2 regions of the Synechococcus sp. MIT S9507 genome follow, and region 2 is predicted to be linked to the other one. Evidence: predicted binding sites of a transcription regulator. Region 2 holds the regulator's gene; the other holds the start of a gene.

Region 1 (10,350 bases), 300 kb from region 2:
CCTGCGCGAGCGGGCACTGGATCAGTTCAGGGCGGGAGATCTCGAACAGGCCCTCGTCACCCTCAGTCCACTGGAACAAAAAGGCCAGAGACCCGGTACACAGCTCAGCGACAGCCTGCGCGAAACCTGGAACCGCAACAAGGTTGATCACGAACGACTGCAGGACAAAGTGCAACGACAACAGTGGTGGGAAGCACTGAGCGTTCTCAATCAACTGGACCACCCCTGGTGGCAGACCCATTCCCTGCCTCTCCGCAGACAGGTTGAGGAAGCCATCAAGAATCTGCGCGATCGTCAGGAACATCACAGCCATGGGGCGTTGCCGGCCCACACCGTCGATCCTGAACAACTCAATTCTGCTGTGGAAGAGCGTCTGTCAGGCGGCATGGACCCATGGAGCGCCTTCATCGCAGGGTGTGCTGATCTAGGCGGTGTTCTGGTTGAGGAAGGACCGGAGAGCCTCTGCAAGGCGAAGAGACCGTGACGAGATCAATCCCAATGGAATCAATGGCAATTGCAGACTGGCGAAGAGGTTCTTGAGAGCTGATAGGGGCTGTTCACAATCGCCCGCCCAACACCGGGTGAAGCCTTCAGCTGGAAGGGCAGCGGAGGAAATGCGATCAGGTCACTGACGCCATGTAGAGGGGGTTCCACCAGCCCAAGCCGGCCTGAACTTGTGGCTTTCGTGTGCTTTTAAGGCTTTTTGGACGGGGAGGTGATTCAGTTCCGCCCCTGAACACTCCGCAGAAAAACACCCTCCTCACCATCCACATCCAGCAGTCTGAGCTCGATGGTTTCGGTCCGCCTGGTGGGAACGGACCGACCACAGAAATCCGGCTGAATCGGCAACTCCCGATGACCGCGGTCCACCATCACCAGCAGCATCACGCGGCGTGGCCGCCCCCAGGCCTGGATCGCCTCGAGAGCTGCACGCACGGTGCGGCCGGTGAAAATCACATCATCGACCAGCAGAACATCGCGTCCTTCGACACTCACAGGCAACTCGGTCGCTTGAACGGGCCTCATGGCAACCCGCTCGAGATCATCGCGATGAAAGGTGGGATCCAGTGTTCCCTGAGCAATCACCTTGCCGCTCTGCTCCTGAAGGAAGCGTGCCAGTACCGCTGAAAGCTGAACACCCCTGGTGGGTATCCCCAGCAGCAGCAACTGCTCAACATCCCCCACGCATTCAAGAACCTGGGAGGCCAGCCGCGAAAGAGTTCTGCCGACATCCTCGGCGGAAAGAATCTCGATCCGTTCACCGTTCCCAGGCGTCACCATGACCGACTTAATGCGACTGATGACTGTATGTCGGATATCACCCTTGAGATCCGCAAAAGCTGACCTTGGTGAACCAAAGAGTTCACCAAGGGCCGGATCCGGGGGTAACTTATGAATCTAGAGAAGACCTTAAGAACGGATAGGGCTGAGTGAACGTTGTTGATCGCCATGCGGGACGACCAGGCAAGGAGCGATCCATCGCTCCTGTTGTCCTTGCGATCCTGGATGGCTGGGGCGAGCGCACAGAAGCAGATCACAACGCCATCCAAGCAGCACGCACCCCCGTCATTGACGCTCTTCGACACGCCTATCCCCAGACATTGATTCAGGCGAGCGGTTCCTATGTGGGATTGCCCGATGGACAGATGGGCAATTCCGAGGTAGGGCATCTCACCATCGGTGCTGGCAGAATCATTCGCCAGGAACTCGTGCGCATCGGCGACACGGTGCGCGCCAACCAGCTCAGAGACGTTCCGAAGCTCCGTGAACTGGCTGAACGGCTTCGAGCGAGCAACGGCACGCTTCACTTACTTGGGCTCTGTTCGGATGGCGGCGTGCACAGCCATGTGGACCATCTGTGCGGTCTGCTGCACTGGGCGGCCGACGAAGGTCTGAAACACGTTGCGATCCACGCGATCACCGATGGACGTGATACACCGACCCAAAGTGCTCCGACATATCTGAAACAGATTGAGAAAGCGATTCAGGTCAGTGGAGTGGGTGAAATCGCCAGCCTGTGCGGTCGTTACTGGGCCATGGACCGAGATAGGCGCTGGGAGCGCACAGCCCGCTCCCATGAGCTGCTGACCTCTCCTGACGTTGCGTTGAGCTCTCTGTCAGCAGCTGAAGCGCTACAGGCCAGTTACGACAGCGGTATCACCGACGAGTTCGTGGAACCGACACGTCTGCAACCGACCTATCTGAACGATGGCGATGCCTTGCTGATGTTCAACTTCAGACCCGATCGGGCTCGCCAGATCATTCAGTGTCTGGCCCGAGCGGACTTTTCCGATTTCGAACGCCCCCATCAACCTCAGCTGGACGTGGTCACCTTCACGCAGTATGAGGCCGGCCTGCCGGTGGAAGTGGCCTTCCCACCGGAATCCCTGGATGACCTGCTGGGTCAGGTGGTGGCCTCAAGAGGACTGCGCCAGTACAGAACAGCTGAAACCGAAAAGTATCCCCACGTCACGTATTTCATGAACGGTGGCGTTGAGCAGCCGCTCGAGGGGGAAGATCGACACCTCGTGCCTTCCCCACGCGTGGCCACTTACGACCAGGCCCCGGCCATGAATGCCGACACTCTCACTGTGAGCTGCATTGAAGCCATCGAGAAAGGGATCTACTCCCTGGTGGTGATCAACTACGCCAACCCCGACATGGTTGGGCATACCGGCGTGATGGAGGCTGCCACTGAGGCGATCGAAACCGTTGACCATTGCATCGGAAGGCTTCTAGATGCTGTGGGACGCATGGGCGGAACGATGATCATCACCGCAGACCATGGCAACGCCGAGCGGATGCAGGGCGACGACGGACAGGCCTGGACAGCCCATACCACCAATCCGGTTCCATTGATTCTTGTGGAGGGCGAACGCAGAAAGCTGCATGGCATGGGCAACGCTATCCGCCTGCGGGACAACGGCGGGCTTGCTGATATCGCACCGACTCTTCTGCAACTGCTTGGCCTTCAGAAACCCGAGGCCATGACCGGCAGCACTCTGATTGAACCAATCGAGACCCCTGTGCCCTCAAGCGCTCGCCTGCCACAGCCAGTCTGACCGGCTCGGGCATAAAATCTGCAGATGATCACCACCGTTCTTTCCTGGATTTGGATCAGCAGTGGCCTTTTGCTGATTCTCTTCGTTCTGCTGCACAGCCCCAAGGGTGATGGCATGGGCGGGCTTGCAGCCAGTGGCAGCACCTCGTTTACAAGTGCCAGCAGCGCGGAAGCAACTCTCAACCGCATCACCTGGACCACTCTGGCCGTCTTTCTCACACTGGCTGTGATACTGAGTGCCGGCTGGCTGAACTGAATCAAAGAGCCGACATTTCCAGGTCCAGCGACCTCAGGCCCTCGGGACATTCAGGGAAGCCGTCGCGTCGCGGATAAGCCCCCTCATCGCGTTAAGGAACATTATTCCTCAGAGTGTCAGCCTCTTACCTCTCGAAGGATGGCAGACCATGCCCGCGAAGAGACGCCGCAGCCTGAATCAGTGCTTTTTTTACAGCAGAAGCCACAATGCCGCCGGCCCTGAGCAGCACACAACTCACACCCCAGGATCTCGACCCAAGGCGTTAGCCCTTGGCAATAGTTGAGAGACCTTAGAGGCCCTGCAACGAGCACAAAAAAACCCCGCAAGAGCGGGGTTTGACGGGTCGCCTGAGCGAAACTGCAGGAAAAGCCGCGACTCAGTAGTCGAAGTCGCCACCACCCATGCCACCACCTGCTGGTGCAGCTTCCTTCTTCTCGGGAAGATCAGCAACGATGCACTCCGTGGTCAGCACCATGCCTGCGATTGAGGCAGCGTTCTGCAGACCGGAACGGGTCACTTTCGCTGGATCCACAATGCCGGCAGCCAGCATGTCGACATAGTCGCCGTTGGCAGCGTTGTAACCGTCATTGAAGGTCTTGGCCTTCACATTTTCAGCGACTACCGCGCCGTTGACTCCTGCGTTCTCAGCGATGCGCATCAGCGGTGCAGTCAGAGCAGCCGCAACGATGTTGGCTCCGATCAGCTCTTCACCCTCCAGGCTGGATGAGGCCCACTGCTCAAGCGTGGGAGCCAGATGAGCAAGGGTGGTACCACCTCCGGGAACGATGCCTTCTTCAACAGCAGCCTTGGTCGCATTGATGGCATCCTCAAGGCGAAGCTTCTTGTCCTTCATCTCGGTTTCAGTGGCAGCACCCACCTTCACCACAGCAACGCCACCAGCCAGCTTTGCAAGTCGCTCCTGAAGCTTCTCCTTGTCGTAGGTGGACTCGGTTTCATCCATCTGCTTCCGGATCTGCTCGCAACGGGCTTTCACGGCCACGTCGTTGCCTTCGGCCACGATAGTTGTGGTGTCCTTGTTGATGGTCACGCGACGGGCAGTGCCCAGCATCTCGATCTTGGCGTTCTCAAGCTTCAGACCGGCGTCTTCGGTGATCAGCTGACCATTGGTCAGCACAGCCATGTCTTCCAGCATGGCCTTGCGGCGGTCACCGAAACCGGGGGCCTTGACGGCAGCCACATTCAAAACACCGCGCAGGCGGTTCACCACCAGAGTGGCAAGAGCTTCCTTCTCAATGTCCTCAGCGATGATCAGCAGGGGCTTGCCAGTGCGGGCAATCTGCTCGAGGACGGGTACGAGATCCTGCACGAGACCGATTTTTTTGTCGGTGAGCAGGATGTAGGGCTCATCGAGGACGGCTTCCATTCGCTCCGTGTCAGTGGCGAAATAAGGGGAGATGTACCCCTTGTCGAAGCGCATACCCTCAGTGACCTCCAGTTCGGTGGTCATCGACTTGCCCTCTTCCAGGGAAATCACGCCTTCCTTGCCGACCTTGTCCATGGCATCGGCGATCATCCGACCAACTTCCTCGTCGTTGCCGGCGGAGATGGTGCCCACCTGGGCGATGGCATTGCTGTCAGCAATCGGCTTGGCATTTTCCTTGATCTTGTCGACCAGAAAATCCGACGCCTTGTCAATGCCCTTTTTCAGAGTGATGGCGTTGGCACCGGCGGCAACATTGCGCAGACCAGCCTTGACCATGGCATGTGCCAGAACGGTGGCTGTGGTGGTGCCGTCACCTGCTGCGTCATTGGTCTTGGATGCGGCCTGACGAATCAGAGCAACGCCGGTGTTCTCGATGTGGTCCTCGAGTTCGATCTCCTTGGCGATGGTGACGCCGTCATTGATGATCTGAGGTGCACCGAACTTCTTTTCAAGAACAACGTTGCGACCCTTGGGGCCAAGGGTGACAGCAACGGATTCGGCGAGGATGTCGATGCCCTTTTCGAGAGCGCGGCGTGCGTTCTCATTGTAGATGATGCGTTTTGCCATGGGGGCGGGAATGAATGGGAAGGGTTGAGTGAATGACTGCCGGCCTGTCAGAGGCGCGGGGCAGCCGGAGGCCGGTCAGTTGACGATGGCAAGGATGTCCTTCTCAGACAGGAGCACGAATTCATCGCTTCCGAGCTTGATGTCGGTGCCTGCGTACTTGCTGTAGAGGACCTTGTCTCCGACGCCCACTTCGGGGGACTGGCGTGAACCGTCGTCGTTGCGCTTGCCGGGGCCAACCTGAACGACTTCACCCACCTGGGGCTTTTCCTTGGCTGTGTCGGGAAGCAGGATGCCGCCGGAAGTTTTCTCCTCCGATTCCGAAACCTTGACGAAAACGCGATCGCCGAGGGGCTTAACAGTTGAGACGCTGAGAGATACAGCTGCCATGGGTTCTTGCAGAGCAGGGACAGTGCGCCGAAGCGCCGATGCGACTCGAGCTGGCACTCAAGGTCGTCGAGTGCCAACCTATGTCCGGGTTCTGCACTTCGGCCACGGGACAAGCGTGCGGGTGACCGAACAACACCCCCCTTTCACATGACGGTGGTATCGTTGCCCCGCTCAGGACGGGATTGCTCTAGACGCTCCCCTCCCACACCCCCTTACTTATGGCCGCTGCTGCTCCCGCCTCCGCCGGTACCAAGGGCGTTGTCCGCCAGGTGATTGGCCCGGTTCTGGACGTGGAATTCCCCGCCGGCAAGCTGCCCAAAATTCTCAACGCTCTCCGCATTGAAGCCACCAACACCGCCGGCCAGGCGGTCGCTCTGACTGCTGAGGTCCAGCAGCTGCTTGGTGATCACAGGGTCCGTGCCGTGGCCATGAGCGCCACCGACGGGCTTGTCCGTGGCATGGAAGCCATCGACACAGGCGCACCGATTTCAGTGCCTGTCGGCGAAGGAACACTGGGTCGCATCTTCAATGTTCTGGGCGAGCCTGTTGACGAACAGGGTCCCGTGAAGTCGGATGCGACAGCTCCGATTCACCGCTCGGCACCGAAGCTGACTGAACTTGAGACCAAACCGAAGGTCTTTGAGACCGGCATCAAGGTGATCGATCTCCTGGCTCCTTATCGCCAGGGTGGAAAAGTTGGCCTCTTCGGTGGTGCAGGTGTCGGCAAGACCGTGCTGATTCAGGAACTGATCAACAACATCGCCAAGGAACACGGTGGTGTTTCCGTATTCGGTGGTGTGGGTGAACGCACCCGTGAAGGCAATGATCTGTACGAGGAATTCAAGGATTCCGGCGTGATCAACGCCGATGACCTCTCCAAGTCGAAAGTGGCGCTCTGCTACGGCCAGATGAACGAGCCCCCGGGCGCACGCATGCGTGTCGGCCTGTCAGCTCTGACGATGGCTGAGCATTTCCGCGACGTGAACAAGCAGGATGTGCTGCTGTTCATCGACAACATCTTCCGTTTTGTGCAAGCAGGCTCTGAAGTCTCCGCACTTCTTGGACGGATGCCATCAGCTGTGGGCTACCAGCCGACCCTCGGAACCGACGTCGGTGAACTTCAGGAACGAATCACCTCCACCCTCGAGGGCTCCATCACCTCGATCCAGGCGGTTTATGTTCCTGCTGACGACCTGACTGATCCGGCGCCAGCCACCACATTCGCTCACCTCGATGCCACCACAGTGCTGAACCGTGGCCTTGCATCCAAGGGCATCTATCCAGCGGTTGACCCCCTCGACTCCACCAGCACCATGCTTCAGCCCGCAGTTGTGGGTGACGAGCATTACCGCACTGCTCGCAGCGTTCAGTCCACCCTGCAGCGGTACAAGGAACTGCAGGACATCATTGCCATCCTCGGTCTCGATGAACTCTCCGAGGATGATCGCCGCACCGTTGATCGTGCCCGCAAAATTGAGAAGTTCCTCTCTCAGCCTTTCTTTGTAGCTGAGATCTTCACTGGCATGTCCGGCAAATACGTGAAACTCGAGGAAACCATCAGTGGTTTCAATCAGATTCTCGCCGGCGAGCTGGATCACCTCCCAGAACAGGCTTTCTATCTCGTTGGCAACATCGATGAGGTCAAGGCCAAGGCCGCAAAGATGGCCGAAGAAGCCAAGTGATCATGATCGGGGCATGGCATTCATGCCCCTGAATTTTCACTTCACTCAACGCTTTTAACCCAAACATTCCATCTCCATGTCCCTCACCCTCCGCGTGCTGGCACCAGACCAGAGCGTGTTCGATGGTTCTGCTGATGAGGTGATCCTCCCAAGCACCACCGGACAGCTGGGCATCCTTCCAGGTCACGTTTCACTTCTGGCGGCACTTGATGTCGGCGTACTTCGTGTTCGTGCGGACGGAAGCTGGAAATCCATCGCACTGATGGGTGGGTTCGCTGAAGTGGAAGCTGACGACGTCACGGTGTTGGTGAACTCTGCTGAGATGGGTAGCTCAATCGATGGCAGTTCTGCTGAAACAGAACTGCAGGCTGCACGCGCAGCCGTGAGCAAACTGGAAGGTCAGCCGACCTCACCCGAGAAAGTGAAAGCCCAGCAAAGCCTTGATCGAGCAAGAGCTCGTGCGCAGGCAGCCATCAACCAGAATTAATTCACTTCTGGGAGAAAAAAGTTATCAGCACAATTAGAGGCAATGCCTCGACAAATTTATCAGTGGTTTACGGAGTGGCCAGATAGCTATCACTATTTTTTGAGCCAACTCAACCGCAATTGACCACTGGCTCAATGCGCCACTAAACCCCAATTTCCTCATTAATTACAAGTCCCTGCAGGTACGAAGCAGGATCAAGAGCAACATTCTTGGGGGTTCTGATCTCGAAGTGAAGATGCGGTCCAGTGCTGCGGCCTGTATTACCCATCCTCGCAATCAGATCACTTTTCCCGACGATGTCACCAACCTGAACAAAACTCTCGTTGCAATGCGCATAACGCGTTCTGTAGCCATCAGGATGTTCAATTTCAATCATCAACCCATAGGCACCTAAAAATCCTGAGAAAACCACACGGCCGGACCGTGAAGCACGAATGGCTGTTCCGATGTAATTCGCGATATCAATACCTGAATGGTGCCGTGACCAGCGTGGTCCAAAACCCGAAGTGAAAACGCCTGATGCAGGCAAGGAATAAGCCTTGGCCGACAACTCGCTCAGATAGTCGGCGAAGGAAGCAAATGAACAGAGCCGAGAAGGCGAATAAGACGATGCATGAGAGGGAGCGAGAGACACCTCGCCTGAGTAAGCCTCGGAGGAATCAACAGCAAGCACTGAAGAAGCACGCAGACAGTATTGCTCGAAAAGCGCGATCGCCGAGCGGTCGTTCAATGATTGGCCAGAATCAGGAAGACTCTTCTTTTCGGTTTTCAAATAAAAGACTGACTTCCCCTGATTCTTGAATTTGTCCTGACCAAAAACATTCAAAACTTCCACGCCTGGCGACGTCAACAAAGCCGCAGAAGACAGACCGAGAGTCAAAGAGGAGGCGAATGAAATCAACCGATCACAAATCTTTGCCAAGATTGTAACAGACTATTTCGAAGCGCAGGCAGCCGTACTGCCTGCCGCCGGTGATCAATATTACGCTCCGGAATGAATAAAAATCATCGTGCATTCGCCTGCGCGCAAAGCACTGCCCGCAAGAGGCCAATCTGCCACCGCAAACTGTTCAAAAGCATAGTTAAAAGTATTTGAGCGCATCATTAATGCAATTCAAACAGGCATTCTCACAACATGATTCATGCAGACAAAACTTTTTCGGAACGCTTGTAAAACTGCTGCTTCAACATTAAAAAAGCAGGCCTTTGCAGCCTGCTTGAAAAAGTTATGACCGACCGAATCAGGCGGTACCGCAGAAGGTCACATCAGGGAATTTTAGCTTGGCATCTTCCAGGCTCTTGCCCTTGCCCTCTTCCTGCCAGTAATTGATGACCTCTGTGGCTTTATTCAACACCTCAACGCGTTCGTTATCGGTGATCCAGGACTTACCTTCAAGTTCACTCTTAAGCGTTTCCCAGGCATCTTCACGAGGCCAGAAGAAGTAGGCGGTCAACGGGCTGGGGCCACCACCAACAATTTGATCAACGGCCAGAGCCACATTGTCGGGCAGCCAGAGAATCTTCAGCAGGAAGCGTCCCTCATCGGCCTTCGGGGTGTATCCGGATGGCACACCATCAGCGTCGATGGTGGCTGAAGCCAGTGCAGCACTACCGCCACGCATCACCGGACGGCCTTCCTTCGGCTCCTGCTGCTGATCAGCCTCTGTGCTCTGAGGAGCCTGATCAGCTGCTGCTGCCTCGGTGGCGACCTCTTGGTCGACGGCAGCGCCTTCGGAAACCGTCATGGTGTCAGCGCTCAAGAATCAATGACAAAGAACTAACCTACCAGCCGTCAAATCCAACCGTCCTGGAAAGGCAGCCATCCACCAGCCAGCTTCTGCTGTTCGACATCGACGGAGTGATCCGTGATGTGTCTGGAAGTTATCGCAGAGCCCTCCAGGCAACCGTGGAGCACTACAGCGGCTGGCAGCCGGCTCCCTCCTGCATCGACGCTCTCAAAGGCGAAGGCCGCTGGAACAACGACTGGGACGCCAGCCTGGAACTGCTGCGCCGACATGGCGACTCGCTGCCTGTCAGAAATGAGCTGATTGATGTGTTCAGTGATTTTTATTTCGGGGCCGATCCCGATGGTGATCCAGGGAATTGGAGGGGATACATCCGTGATGAACCCTTGCTGGTGCGCAGAGATTTCTTTACTGCGCTGGTTCGGAACGGCTGGCGTTGGGGGTTCGTGAGTGGTGCGGAACCTCCATCGGCGCGATTCGTGCTTCAGCAGCGACTGGGACTGGTGAATCCTCCTTTGATCGCCATGGGCGATGCCCCTGACAAGCCTGACCCCAGCGGTCTTGTGCAGCTCAGCGACAGCCTTTTGCCTGATCGCAGCGGGGGTGTGGTCGCTTACCTGGGTGACACGGTTGCCGACGTGCAGACCGTGCTCAACGCCAGGTCCGAACGACCTGACAGGCATTGGATCAGCCTCGCTGTGTCACCTCCGCATCTTCGACC
Region 2 (10,350 bases):
GGATGATCACGGCCCGACAACCGTTTTACGGCGAGGCCATGACGCAGAAGAAAGAGATCAACCGAGCTGGAGTCGCGCACGCAGACGCAGGCTGCTCACACGTTCATCCTGCACAGAGGCCGCGTTCTGGTCACCCCCGGCGGCAATGGCAAGCCCCTGCACAGCTGGCAGCAGTGATCGACCAGCCACGCCCTGCACCAGCTCCCAGGGTCGCCACTGACCCAGGCGTGAGCGACTAGGAGCCGCGGCGAGAGCCAGTTGCTGAGCCAGCGCAGACTGACTCGAGGACTGCAGCGCCTGCAGCTGCTGCTGACGCTGCATCAGGTCACCGTTCTCACCGCGACGGCGTAAACCATCGAGGGTCTCCGCCCACCAGTTCACATCGGTATGCCGCTCCAGGGCGACAGCCAGCTCAGCCTGCAGCGACTCTTCACCTCGACGTCGCTGACGAGCAAGACGGGTCCAGACCTGAACAGCCTCGCCTTCGCTGTCGAGAGTCGAGCCGGTCAACCCAAGCTCCTGAAGCCGACCATCGACCATCTCCGGGTTGGGGCGATTGGGCCGGGTGCCCAGCACCCAGCCCTGAGGACCCTGCTGCCAAAGGACAGGCCCCTCATCCAGTCCGACCACCTCAGCCGCAGCTTCAGTGGAGATGGATTCCATCGACTGCCGCAGAAGGGGGGCGATCCACTGGGCCAGGGGCTCTTCGGACTCGGCAGCCAACAGGGACGCAGGGTTCGAGAGCAGAGCGACTGTCTGCGCATCACCGCCGGCCTCTCTCAGCAGCGCATCGCTGTCCGTGACCTGAGACGCAAGCGGGACACTCGAATCGCGGAAGTGGACCACGGCATCAAGAGCCAGATCAGAACCCTGAGGAGTCAGCGATGCCACCAGGCCCTGCAGGTCTTCGCGGGCCGCGATCGCTGAAGGGACCCCCAGCCAGCGGTCCATCGCTCCAGGATTGGCAGTCAGAACAGCGGCACCACGATCAAAGCTCTGAAGATCAGAAGCGAGGACAGGATCTCCAAGCTGGTGCTGACTCTCCAGCTGGGAAACATCAAGCGCCTGTTCAAGCACCCCCCGTCCCGAAGCCAGCAAAAGCAGATCGTCATCGATCAAGGCGGTGGCAATCGGCTGTGGATCCCTGCCAAGCAGTGCACCACGACCGCTGATCAGTCCCATGCCCCTGTAACGGGAGATCTGCAGATCGGTGCCTGCCAGGCTGCGGGTCTGCCAGAAGCGCTGCAGAAATCGCTTGGCCCCGTCTTGATCGCGGCTCGACAGTGCCAGGACCCAGCCCTCCCTTGGCTGTTCACTGGACTGCTGAGCAGGAGCGTCAAGCACTGCAAAACTGATCTCAGGCCCGATCCAGCCGGCCAGCTCGGTATTGAAGTCAAGTCCGGCCAGGGCAAAGGCACCATCTCTGAGCTGACGGGTGCTTTCATGCACCAATTGGCGCTGACGAACCGGCGCAACAGCCTGGGCATAGGCAGGCAGCTGACGGGGGTCGACCAGCCAGTGCAGCGTCAGGGCCGCATCAGTGGGCATGAAACGTGCCGCCCGGGGCAGCTCAAGTGACCGGTCCATGATCCGGAGCGGACTCTGACGGGCCATGGCCCACCAAAAACCGAGTGCAAGGGTGAGCAGCACCATCGCCACAACGACCAGAGCCAGCAGGAACGAGCGCCCTTTCATGTACAGGCGGTGAAGCACATGGTGCTCATCTTCTATCCATCCACTGTGCTGTGCCAGTCCGAAGCCAGACTGAAGCCATGAACGGACCCACCCCCAAACCCCTCAAAGCCGGCGAATTGAACGACTGGCTCAATCAGAATGCCGATCTGACCGTTGTGGATGTGCGGGAGCAGCAGGAACTGACGATCGCTCCGTTTCCACATCCGGTCAGGCATCTGCCGCTGAGTGATGCTGAACAGTGGATGGGGAGCATCGATGAGGTTCTGCCGCAGGGTGGCTCAATCGTGGTGCTGTGCCATGCCGGAGTGCGCAGCTGGAATTTCGGTTGCTGGCTGCTCGACAATCGACCGTCACTGGATGTCTGGAACCTTGAGGGCGGCATTGACGCCTGGAGCGTCGAGGTGGATTCCTCAGTACCGCGCTACTGAACGCCGCATCGCTTGAACGAACGGCGTGGATTCATGACAGGAACCTTCCCCTTTACTGATTCTCCGTAGGATCCACACCCGCGAGTTGAGCTCCGTGAAGCCGCTGCCCCGCCGTCAGCAGGAGGTCCTACAGGCCACGGTCCACCACTACGTCGACACCATCGAACCGGTTGGCAGCCGGGCTCTAGTTCAGCGATTCGGGATCAAAGCGAGCTCGGCAACGGTGCGCTCGGCCATGGGAGCCCTTGAACAGCGTGGACTCCTGACCCAGCCACACACCTCGGCGGGGCGGGTGCCCAGCCCCCAGGGCTACCGCCACTATGTGGACTGCCTTCTGCCTGAGCCTGGTGCGGGTGCCCATCACCTCGAGCGGGAATTGACCCAGCTGAGCCTGCGCTGGGCGGCACTGGATGACCTGTTACTGCAGCTGGCACGCCGGCTGACGGATTTCACGGGGCTGATGAGCCTGATCAGTCCGCCTCAACGATCCCAGAGCCAGCTCAGAACCATTCGCCTGGTGCGCAGTGAGGACCGGCTGCTGGTGATGCTCGTGGGCGATTCCAGCCAGGCCCATCACCTCAACCTGCGCTTGCCCCACGGCAGTTCCGGTCAGGTGGAAGCCCTGGAACGCTGGACCTCCGACCAGCTGGTGCAGAGAGGAAAACTGGAGTGGAGCTGTCTGCCCCAGCAGCTGCAGTCCTGCGGAAGGGCGCTACAGGATGCACTTGAGAACGGGAATCCCTTCCAACGCCCGATCGAGCAGGCACCGTTGGTGCATGGGGTGTCGCGCCTCGTGGCCGAACCTGAATTCAGTGACAGCGCGAGGGTGAGACCTCTTCTCGATTTGATGGACAGTGATCCGGCAGCCTTTGTTCCTGCTCCTGCCCGGTCGGACGGGCGAGTGTGGATCGGCCGAGAGCATCCCGAAACAGCCCTCAGCCGCTGCTCGGTCGTCCAGGCCAGCTATCGCAGCGGAGACGGGGGCATGGGCCAGGTTGCCCTGATCGGTCCGATGCGAATGGCCTACGCGACAGCCCGTGCTGCCGTGAACTCAGTCGCAGTCACCCTGGAGCGATTGCTCAGCTGAAACACACCCTGAACCCTCAGAGTGCATCCCCGAGCTGATCGGCGACCGTGTTCACATCCTTGTCGCCACGCCCTGAGCAGTTCAACACAACTTCAGTGCCATCCGGCAGGGTTGGACAGAGGGTCTCCAGCCAGGCGAATGCATGCGCTGTCTCGAGGGCGGGAATGATTCCCTCCAGTCGGCTCACAAGCTGCAGCGCCTGGAGCGCTTCAGCATCGGTGACGGCGCCGTACTCGGCCCTGCCGATCTCACGCAGATAGCTGTGTTCAGGACCGACACCGGGATAGTCGAGCCCGGCGCTGATCGAATGAGCTTCCTGAACCTGTCCGTCCTGGTCCTGTAGCAACAGGCTCATGGCACCGTGAAGCACGCCGACCCTGCCTTCGGTCATCGTGGCGGCATGACGACCTGTGGCGACGCCATCACCGGCGGCCTCAACTCCGATCAGACGCACATCGCTGCACTCCACAAAGGGGTGAAACAGACCCATGGCGTTGGACCCCCCACCAACGCAGGCCATGAGCACGTCCGGCAAACGACCAAAGGCCTGCTGGCACTGTTCCCTGGCCTCCTCTCCGATCACTGCGTGGAAATCTCGAACCAGCATCGGATAGGGGTGGGGACCTGCCACGGACCCGAGGATGTAGTGGGTGGTCTCCACATTCGTGACCCAGTCACGGATGGCCTCACTGGTGGCGTCCTTGAGCGTGGCAGTGCCGGCGGTCACAGGCTGAACGCTGGCACCAAGAAGACGCATGCGGAACACATTCAGAGCCTGACGGCGCATGTCTTCAGCACCCATGTACACCACACATTCCAGGCCGAAGCGGGCGCAGACCGTGGCGGTCGCAACTCCGTGCTGACCAGCTCCTGTTTCGGCAATGATCCGCTTTTTGCCCATTCGCAGGGCCAGCAGCGCCTGCCCGAGCGCGTTGTTGATTTTGTGGGCGCCGGTGTGGTTGAGGTCCTCACGCTTCAACCAGATCCTGGGTCCGCCGTCACTGCGGCGATAGTGCGCGGTGAGGCGCTCAGCCTCGTAAAGAGGCGTGGCCCTGCCCACATAGTTGCGCAGCAGGCGGTTGAGCTCTGAGGTGAAAGCAGGGTCGTTCCAGGCCTCAGCCGCGGCAGTCTCGAGCTCAGCCAGGGCAGGCATCAGAGTCTCGGGCACGTACTGACCACCGAAACGGCCGAAACGCCCCGAGGAGGCAGGCCTGGAGCTGACGGCCAGATCCTGAGCGGTGGGCTTGGGTGGCAGGGTGCTGGTCAAGGTGCAACTGACCGCGCGCGCGGCCTTTGAAGCGTTGGCTCAGCGTAAGCAGGCAATCACGCGATGCCGTGGATCACAGGCACTGATTTGAAGATTCCGGAACCCTGCCTCCCGCAGGGCCGCAGCCATGTCGAGGCTGAAGTACTGCTCGATGTAGGGCTCGGTGCTTTTGAGCAATGTGGCCACGGCCGCCGGAAGCCGCTGAAGCACGGAGGAGGCTGGATCCTGATCCACCATCACCAGAGCGCCTCCTGGCCGTAACAATCGAGCAGCCTCCCCCAGCACGGCATGGGTGGCGTCCTGCGGCAGCTCATGGCAGACGAACTGGAGACTGATCAGATCAAAGGAGGCATCCGCCAGACCCGTGTTCTCCGCCGCTGCATGCAACCAGCCATCCACGAGTCCCTCCCGATCACGCACACGGGCCACCGCAAGCATGTCGGGAGAAAGATCCAGGCCCTGAATCCTTGGTGGCGGCTCCCGGCGCTGCTTCGCCCGCTCAGATAACCAGCGGGCGAGATGCAGCGTGCTCACTCCCACGGAACAGCCAAGATCGAGCACCTGAGCAATGGATCCGTTCAGCACGGGCGCAACAGCGCGGTGGATCTCATCCCTCAGACGGGACTGGGCCACAGACGGTGCGAGCGCCTCCTCCGGCCAGATGCGAAGGGCCATTGCATCGGTGGCCTGCTCCGCTTCAGCAGCGGCCTGCCAGCAGAGATTGCCCTGTTCGTAGGCGTGGAAACGAGCCACGTAGTAGTCGGGCGGCACAAGGCCGGGAGTGATGGTGCTCGATAACAACGGTGCTGGAGCCTTCTGCAGTTCCCGGCGACGGAGTCTCCAGGGAATGCCTTTGCGTTCCGCGGTTCGGATAATCAGCTGACGTGCCTGAAAGAACAGCGGGCGCCTCAGCAGAGCGACACCGATCAAACGCTCGATCCAGCGACCAAGGCCCTGGCTTGAGTCAGCCCATCGAGGCGTGGACGCGGAGTCGGTCATCACGGGAACGGCAGGATGGGGTCGGATGCGCGGAAGCGATGCCGAAAGGCGGTTGGCAGGAATTCAGCAACACAGACAGTCTGCAGCGGCCGAGCGGTCCCGCAAAGCAACCGACCGCAAAATCCCAGCAGATCGTTCGCGTGCAGCCGACCCGAGGAGGGAAGGGCGGCAAGACAGTGACGGTGATCCGGGGTCTGGAGCTCGACCCAAACGAACTCAAAGCACTTCTGAAGAAACTCAAGACAAGGATCGGCAGCGGTGGCACAGCAAAAGACGGTCTGATCGAACTTCAGGGCGATCAGGTGGAGCTCGCACTGGAACTGCTCACGAAGGAGGGATACCGACCCAGGCGCGCTGGTGGCTGAGGACGATTGAAGCTGAGGGAGAATGGCGGCCCAAGAAAGCTGAATCCTCATGTCCGCTTCGTCCAGCTACAGCAAGCTCACCGACAAGGGTGCCTCCACCAACATCGCCTGGCACCAGGCATCGGTTGACCGAGCCGCCCGGGCTGAACGACGGGGACATCGCAGTGCCATTCTCTGGTTCACAGGCCTGAGCGGCGCCGGCAAGAGCACTCTTGCCAATGCGGTCAATCAGGCCCTCTTCAAGAGAGGAGTTGCCACCTACGTGCTCGACGGCGACAACGTTCGCCATGGTCTCTGCAAAGACCTGGGATTTTCCGATGCCGACCGGGAGGAAAACATCCGCCGAATCGGTGAGGTCTCCAAGCTTTTTCTTGATTCCGGCACGATCGTGTTGACGGCATTCGTGTCACCGTTCCGTGCTGATCGCGACAAAGCGCGCTCGCTGGTGAGCGAGGGTGACTTCATCGAGATTTTCTGTGCCGCGGATCTGAACGTTTGCGAACAGCGCGACACCAAGGGGCTGTACGCGAAGGCACGCGCAGGAGAAATCAATGAATTCACAGGAATCTCGAGCCCTTATGAAGCACCAGACACTCCGGAACTCTCCGTGGACACCGGCTCGGCAGACCTGGAGAACTGCGTGGATCAGGTGGTGAACGAACTGGTTTCCCGGAACATCATTCCTGCCCAGCACTGACCTCGCTGACGACCTCACTAAAAACCGCGTGGATGCCCTGACGCTCAGCCCAGGCATCCACGAACGTCTTGAGGCAGCTGGCGACAGGTACCGCCAGCAGCAGACCCAGCAGATCTCCCAGTCCATAGAGGTCTCCGGCCTTCGCTCCCAGTGGCAGGGCAATCAGCAGCCAGGCCGGCTGAAGCCCAACGATGCTTCCCATCAGACGCGGCTGAATGACCTGATCGACGATCTGACCGACCACGATCGCAGCCAACAGAGTCTCGAGCCCTGTACTGGGATCCTGAAAAGCGAGCAACCCGCTCACGGCCACGATTGTCAAAGCACTGGCATAGGGGATCAGCGTTGTGAAACCGATCAGCACGGCAAACAGCACGCCGTAGGGGATTTTCAGAAGGGTGAAGACCACGATCTGACCCAGCGCCAGGATCAGAGCCAGCAGCACTTGCCCGCCGAAGTAACCACGGAAGGTACGAACCAGGGTGCTGGTTACCAACTGCCGCCACTCATCCGGCAGCCAGCGAGCCAGACCCATCGTGATCGACTCGCCTCCGATCAGGAAGAACACCGCCAGCACCAGCACAATCACCGTGTTGATCGTGGTGCCGAGGGTGGCCCCGAGAATGCTGAGCAAGCTCTGGCTGAGCTGACTGGCCACGGTGCTTGCGCGCGACAGCAGATCACTGCTGAGGTCTCCGAATTCAGTGGGCAGACCACGGATTGAGGCCCATTCCTGAACACGATTGATCCATTCCTGTGCTGTCAACAGCAGTCCTGGCAGTGCGTTGATCAGCTGGCCTAGCTGCTCGATCAGCAGCGGCACAAGGGTCAACGCAGCAAAAAACAGGACCCCGATCGTGGCGAGAGTGACCAGGACAATCGCCACCCAGCGGCGGAGGCCTCGAGCAGTGAGCCAGCGGCAGGGAATGTCCAGCAGGAACGCGATCAATGCCGCAGTGAGAAACAAGCCCGGAAAGGGAGCCAGCGGGAGAAGCAGCTGACGGATCACAAAAAGATTGAGGGTCAGCAACGGCAGCACCAATCCCCAGCGAAGCCAGGCTGGCGATTGGATCATGGATTGAAGAAGATGCGGATCAAAGGGAGCTCAGCTTGCACACGGCACTCACCTCATGGCACCAAAAATGCCGGCTGGCCGCAACAGCGAACGCCGTCAATGGCTGTAGATCAAGGCATTCGCTCAAGGTAGTCACGACTGCCCAGAGCCTTCAGGCGGGCGTCCTTATCAATGACCGCGTCATGCAGCTGCTGGCGGTAGGCCTCCAGTCGTTCCGCCAGCTCACCACCCTCCACAGCGAGAATCTGTGCAGCCAGCAAACCTGCATTCAGACCTCCACCGATCGCCACCGTGGCCACGGGAATACCACCGGGCATCTGCACGATCGAATGCAATGAGTCGACACCTGAGAGTGCTTTGCTCTGCACCGGCACCCCAATCACTGGCAAGGTGGTGAGCGCCGCCACCATTCCGGGCAAATGGGCTGCACCGCCGGCACCGGCCACAATCACTGCCAGCCCACGCTGGCGGGCCTGCTGCGCGAAGCTGACCATCTCCAAGGGGGTGCGGTGAGCTGAGAGCACCCGTACCTCCACCGCCACCCCCAGCTGTTCCAGCACCGCCACAGCGGGATGGAGACTGGGAAGGTCGGAATCGCTGCCCATGATGACGGCAACCCTGGGCGCGGAACCTGGATCAACGGGGGGGGATGGCAACTCGGCCACAGGCAAGAACCGGAAGGACAGCGAGACTGCCATCGTCCCGCACCGGCCTGAGCCGGCCCAACCGCATGCGTCGGATCACCGATGTGCGTCTGCCCCGGCGCCCCGGAAGCCGCGACCCCGAGGGTCTGTCCTGGCTCAGCGTGGATGATCACGATCTGATCAAAGCCGCTGGCCCCATGCCGATCGGCGGAGCGATGGCCGGGGAAAGCTGGCATGGAGACAGACTCAGTCGTCGGGGGGTCGATCTGCAGATCAACGGTGGGCTTGGCCTGGCCTTCACGGAACTGTCGGAACAGGATCTGCCAAGGCTGCTTCAGTTGCTGGAACTGCTTTGGCGAGATGGAGTCGAGGCGATCGCTCCGACCCTGGTCACCTGTGCAGTGGGGCCTTTACGCCAATCCCTGGCCGTGCTCCGGCAGGCCCGCGACCTGCATCAAGTCGGCCGTTGTCAGCTGCTGGGAGCTCACCTGGAGGGGCCGTTCCTGGCAGAAGAACGGCGTGGGGCACACCCGCTGGAGCACATCGCTGCTCCCAGCGTCGCAGCCCTCAATCAAAGGATCACTGGATTTGAAACCGATATCAGCCTGATCACCCTGGCGCCGGAGCAACCTGGGGCTCAGGAGTTGATCAGCCAGCTGAAGGGGCTCGGCATCCATGTGGCACTGGGTCACAGCACCGCAAACGCCGATCAGGCAGCCCTCGCTTTCAGCCAGGGGGTCGACATGATCACACACGCCTTCAATGCCATGCCTGGACTGCACCACCGCGCTCCCGGGCCATTGGGTGAAGCATGCCGACGCGGCGACATCGCCCTTGGGCTGATTGCCGACGGAGTGCATGTGCATCCCACCACCGCTGTGTTGCTTCAGAGAATGGCGGGGGATCAACTGGTGCTTGTCAGTGATGCCCTGGCGCCTTACGGGCTGGCTGACGGGGAACATCGCTGGGACGAGCGAGTGCTTCTGGTGAACAACGGCACCTGTCGACTGGAGGACGGCACCCTGGCCGGGGTGACCCTCCCACTGCTTGAAGGCTCCTGCCGTCTGGCTCGCTGGAGCGGTGATGCAGATGGTGCGATCTGGGCCGCGACCATGGCGCCCAGAGACATGCTGGGAGAGAACCTTCACCATCAGGTTCTGATCGGAGAAGTGCTGAGCGACCTGCTGCGCTGGCAATGGAGTGAATCAGAACATCAGCTGACCTGGCGGGAGGCTGCTTAAGATTCCGCCGCTGCAAGTGAATTGATGGCCCCCGAGCAACTGCTGAATGACAAGCAGGCCGAGAAACTGGAGGTGAAGGGCTATTTCGAAACCACGGGCTTCGATCGCTGGAACCGCATTTACAGCGAGAGCAATGACGTCAACAAGGTGCAGCGCAATATCAGGGTCGGGCACCAGAAAACCGTTGATGAGGTGCTGGCCTGGATCGAGGAAAGCGGCGAGTGCAACACCGTGAGTTTCTGCGATGCCGGTTGCGGCGTTGGCAGCCTCAGCATCCCTCTGGCAGCCATGGGAGCCGGTTCCATCAATGCCAGCGACATCTCTGAAGCGATGGCCGAGGAAGCTGAGCGTCGGGCGCGTGATGCGGGCCTCGACATGTCCAAGCTGCATTTCGCAGCAAGCGATCTGGAGAGTCTCAGCGGCTCGTTCCACACCGTTTGCTGCCTGGATGTGTTCATTCATTACCCCCAGGAGGCAGCGGAAGAGATGGTTCGACACCTCTGTTCACTCACCGAACAGCGCTTGATCGTGAGCTTCGCGCCCTACACGCCACTCCTGGCAGCACTCAAGAGCATCGGACAGTTGTTCCCGGGGCCAAGCAAAACCACCCGCGCTTACACCCTCAAAGAGAAAGGAATTGTGGAGGCTGCGGAAGCCAGCGGCTTCAAAACCGTGCGACGCAGCCTGAACAAAGCGCCTTTCTACTTCTCCAGGCTGATCGAATTTCACAAGGTCTGAACAGCAACAGGACGAACCCCCATCAGAGCGAAGCAAAGCGGTCATCACAGGAGCAGAAAGCTGCTGGGGGCTCACAACTGAGATGCAGGTCATCAAGCTGCAGGCGCCAGGCAT

The links. The regulator HrcA, encoded in region 2, represses chaperone genes, less so after heat shock. The targets are predictions, from matches to a motif close to TTAGCACTCNNNNNNNNNGAGTGCTAA.
Region 1: groES (co-chaperone GroES) is a predicted target of HrcA. The motif match lies at 5,766-5,792, and genes of this name have one in related genera.

Annotation. Positions count from the first base shown of each region.
Region 1 covers NZ_CP138970.1:1,963,001-1,973,350, reverse strand. Annotated here, with positions in the region: gene SIB83_RS10295 (hypothetical protein) at 1-484, shown strand, start outside; gene pyrR (bifunctional pyr operon transcriptional regulator/uracil phosphoribosyltransferase PyrR) at 721-1,281, opposite strand; gene gpmI (2,3-bisphosphoglycerate-independent phosphoglycerate mutase) at 1,431-3,062, shown strand; gene secG (preprotein translocase subunit SecG) at 3,087-3,317, shown strand; gene groL (chaperonin GroEL) at 3,694-5,328, opposite strand; gene groES (co-chaperone GroES) at 5,404-5,715, opposite strand; gene atpD (F0F1 ATP synthase subunit beta) at 5,934-7,397, shown strand; gene atpC (ATP synthase F1 subunit epsilon) at 7,474-7,884, shown strand; gene SIB83_RS10255 (M23 family metallopeptidase) at 8,027-8,764, opposite strand; gene SIB83_RS10250 (30S ribosomal protein PSRP-3) at 9,126-9,629, opposite strand; gene SIB83_RS10245 (HAD family hydrolase) at 9,755-10,350, shown strand, end outside.
Region 2 covers NZ_CP138970.1:1,665,905-1,676,254, reverse strand. Annotated here, with positions in the region: gene SIB83_RS08775 (SixA phosphatase family protein) at 1-80, opposite strand, end outside; gene SIB83_RS08770 (DUF3352 domain-containing protein) at 58-1,695, opposite strand; gene SIB83_RS08765 (rhodanese-like domain-containing protein) at 1,773-2,123, shown strand; gene hrcA (heat-inducible transcriptional repressor HrcA) at 2,218-3,210, shown strand; gene trpB (tryptophan synthase subunit beta) at 3,227-4,477, opposite strand; gene SIB83_RS08750 (class I SAM-dependent methyltransferase) at 4,517-5,476, opposite strand; gene SIB83_RS08745 (translation initiation factor) at 5,515-5,841, shown strand; gene cysC (adenylyl-sulfate kinase) at 5,891-6,538, shown strand; gene SIB83_RS08735 (AI-2E family transporter) at 6,519-7,613, opposite strand; gene purE (5-(carboxyamino)imidazole ribonucleotide mutase) at 7,724-8,218, opposite strand; gene SIB83_RS08725 (N-acetylglucosamine-6-phosphate deacetylase) at 8,344-9,498, shown strand; gene bchM (magnesium protoporphyrin IX methyltransferase) at 9,523-10,236, shown strand; gene SIB83_RS08715 (pseudouridine synthase family protein) at 10,259-10,350, opposite strand, start outside.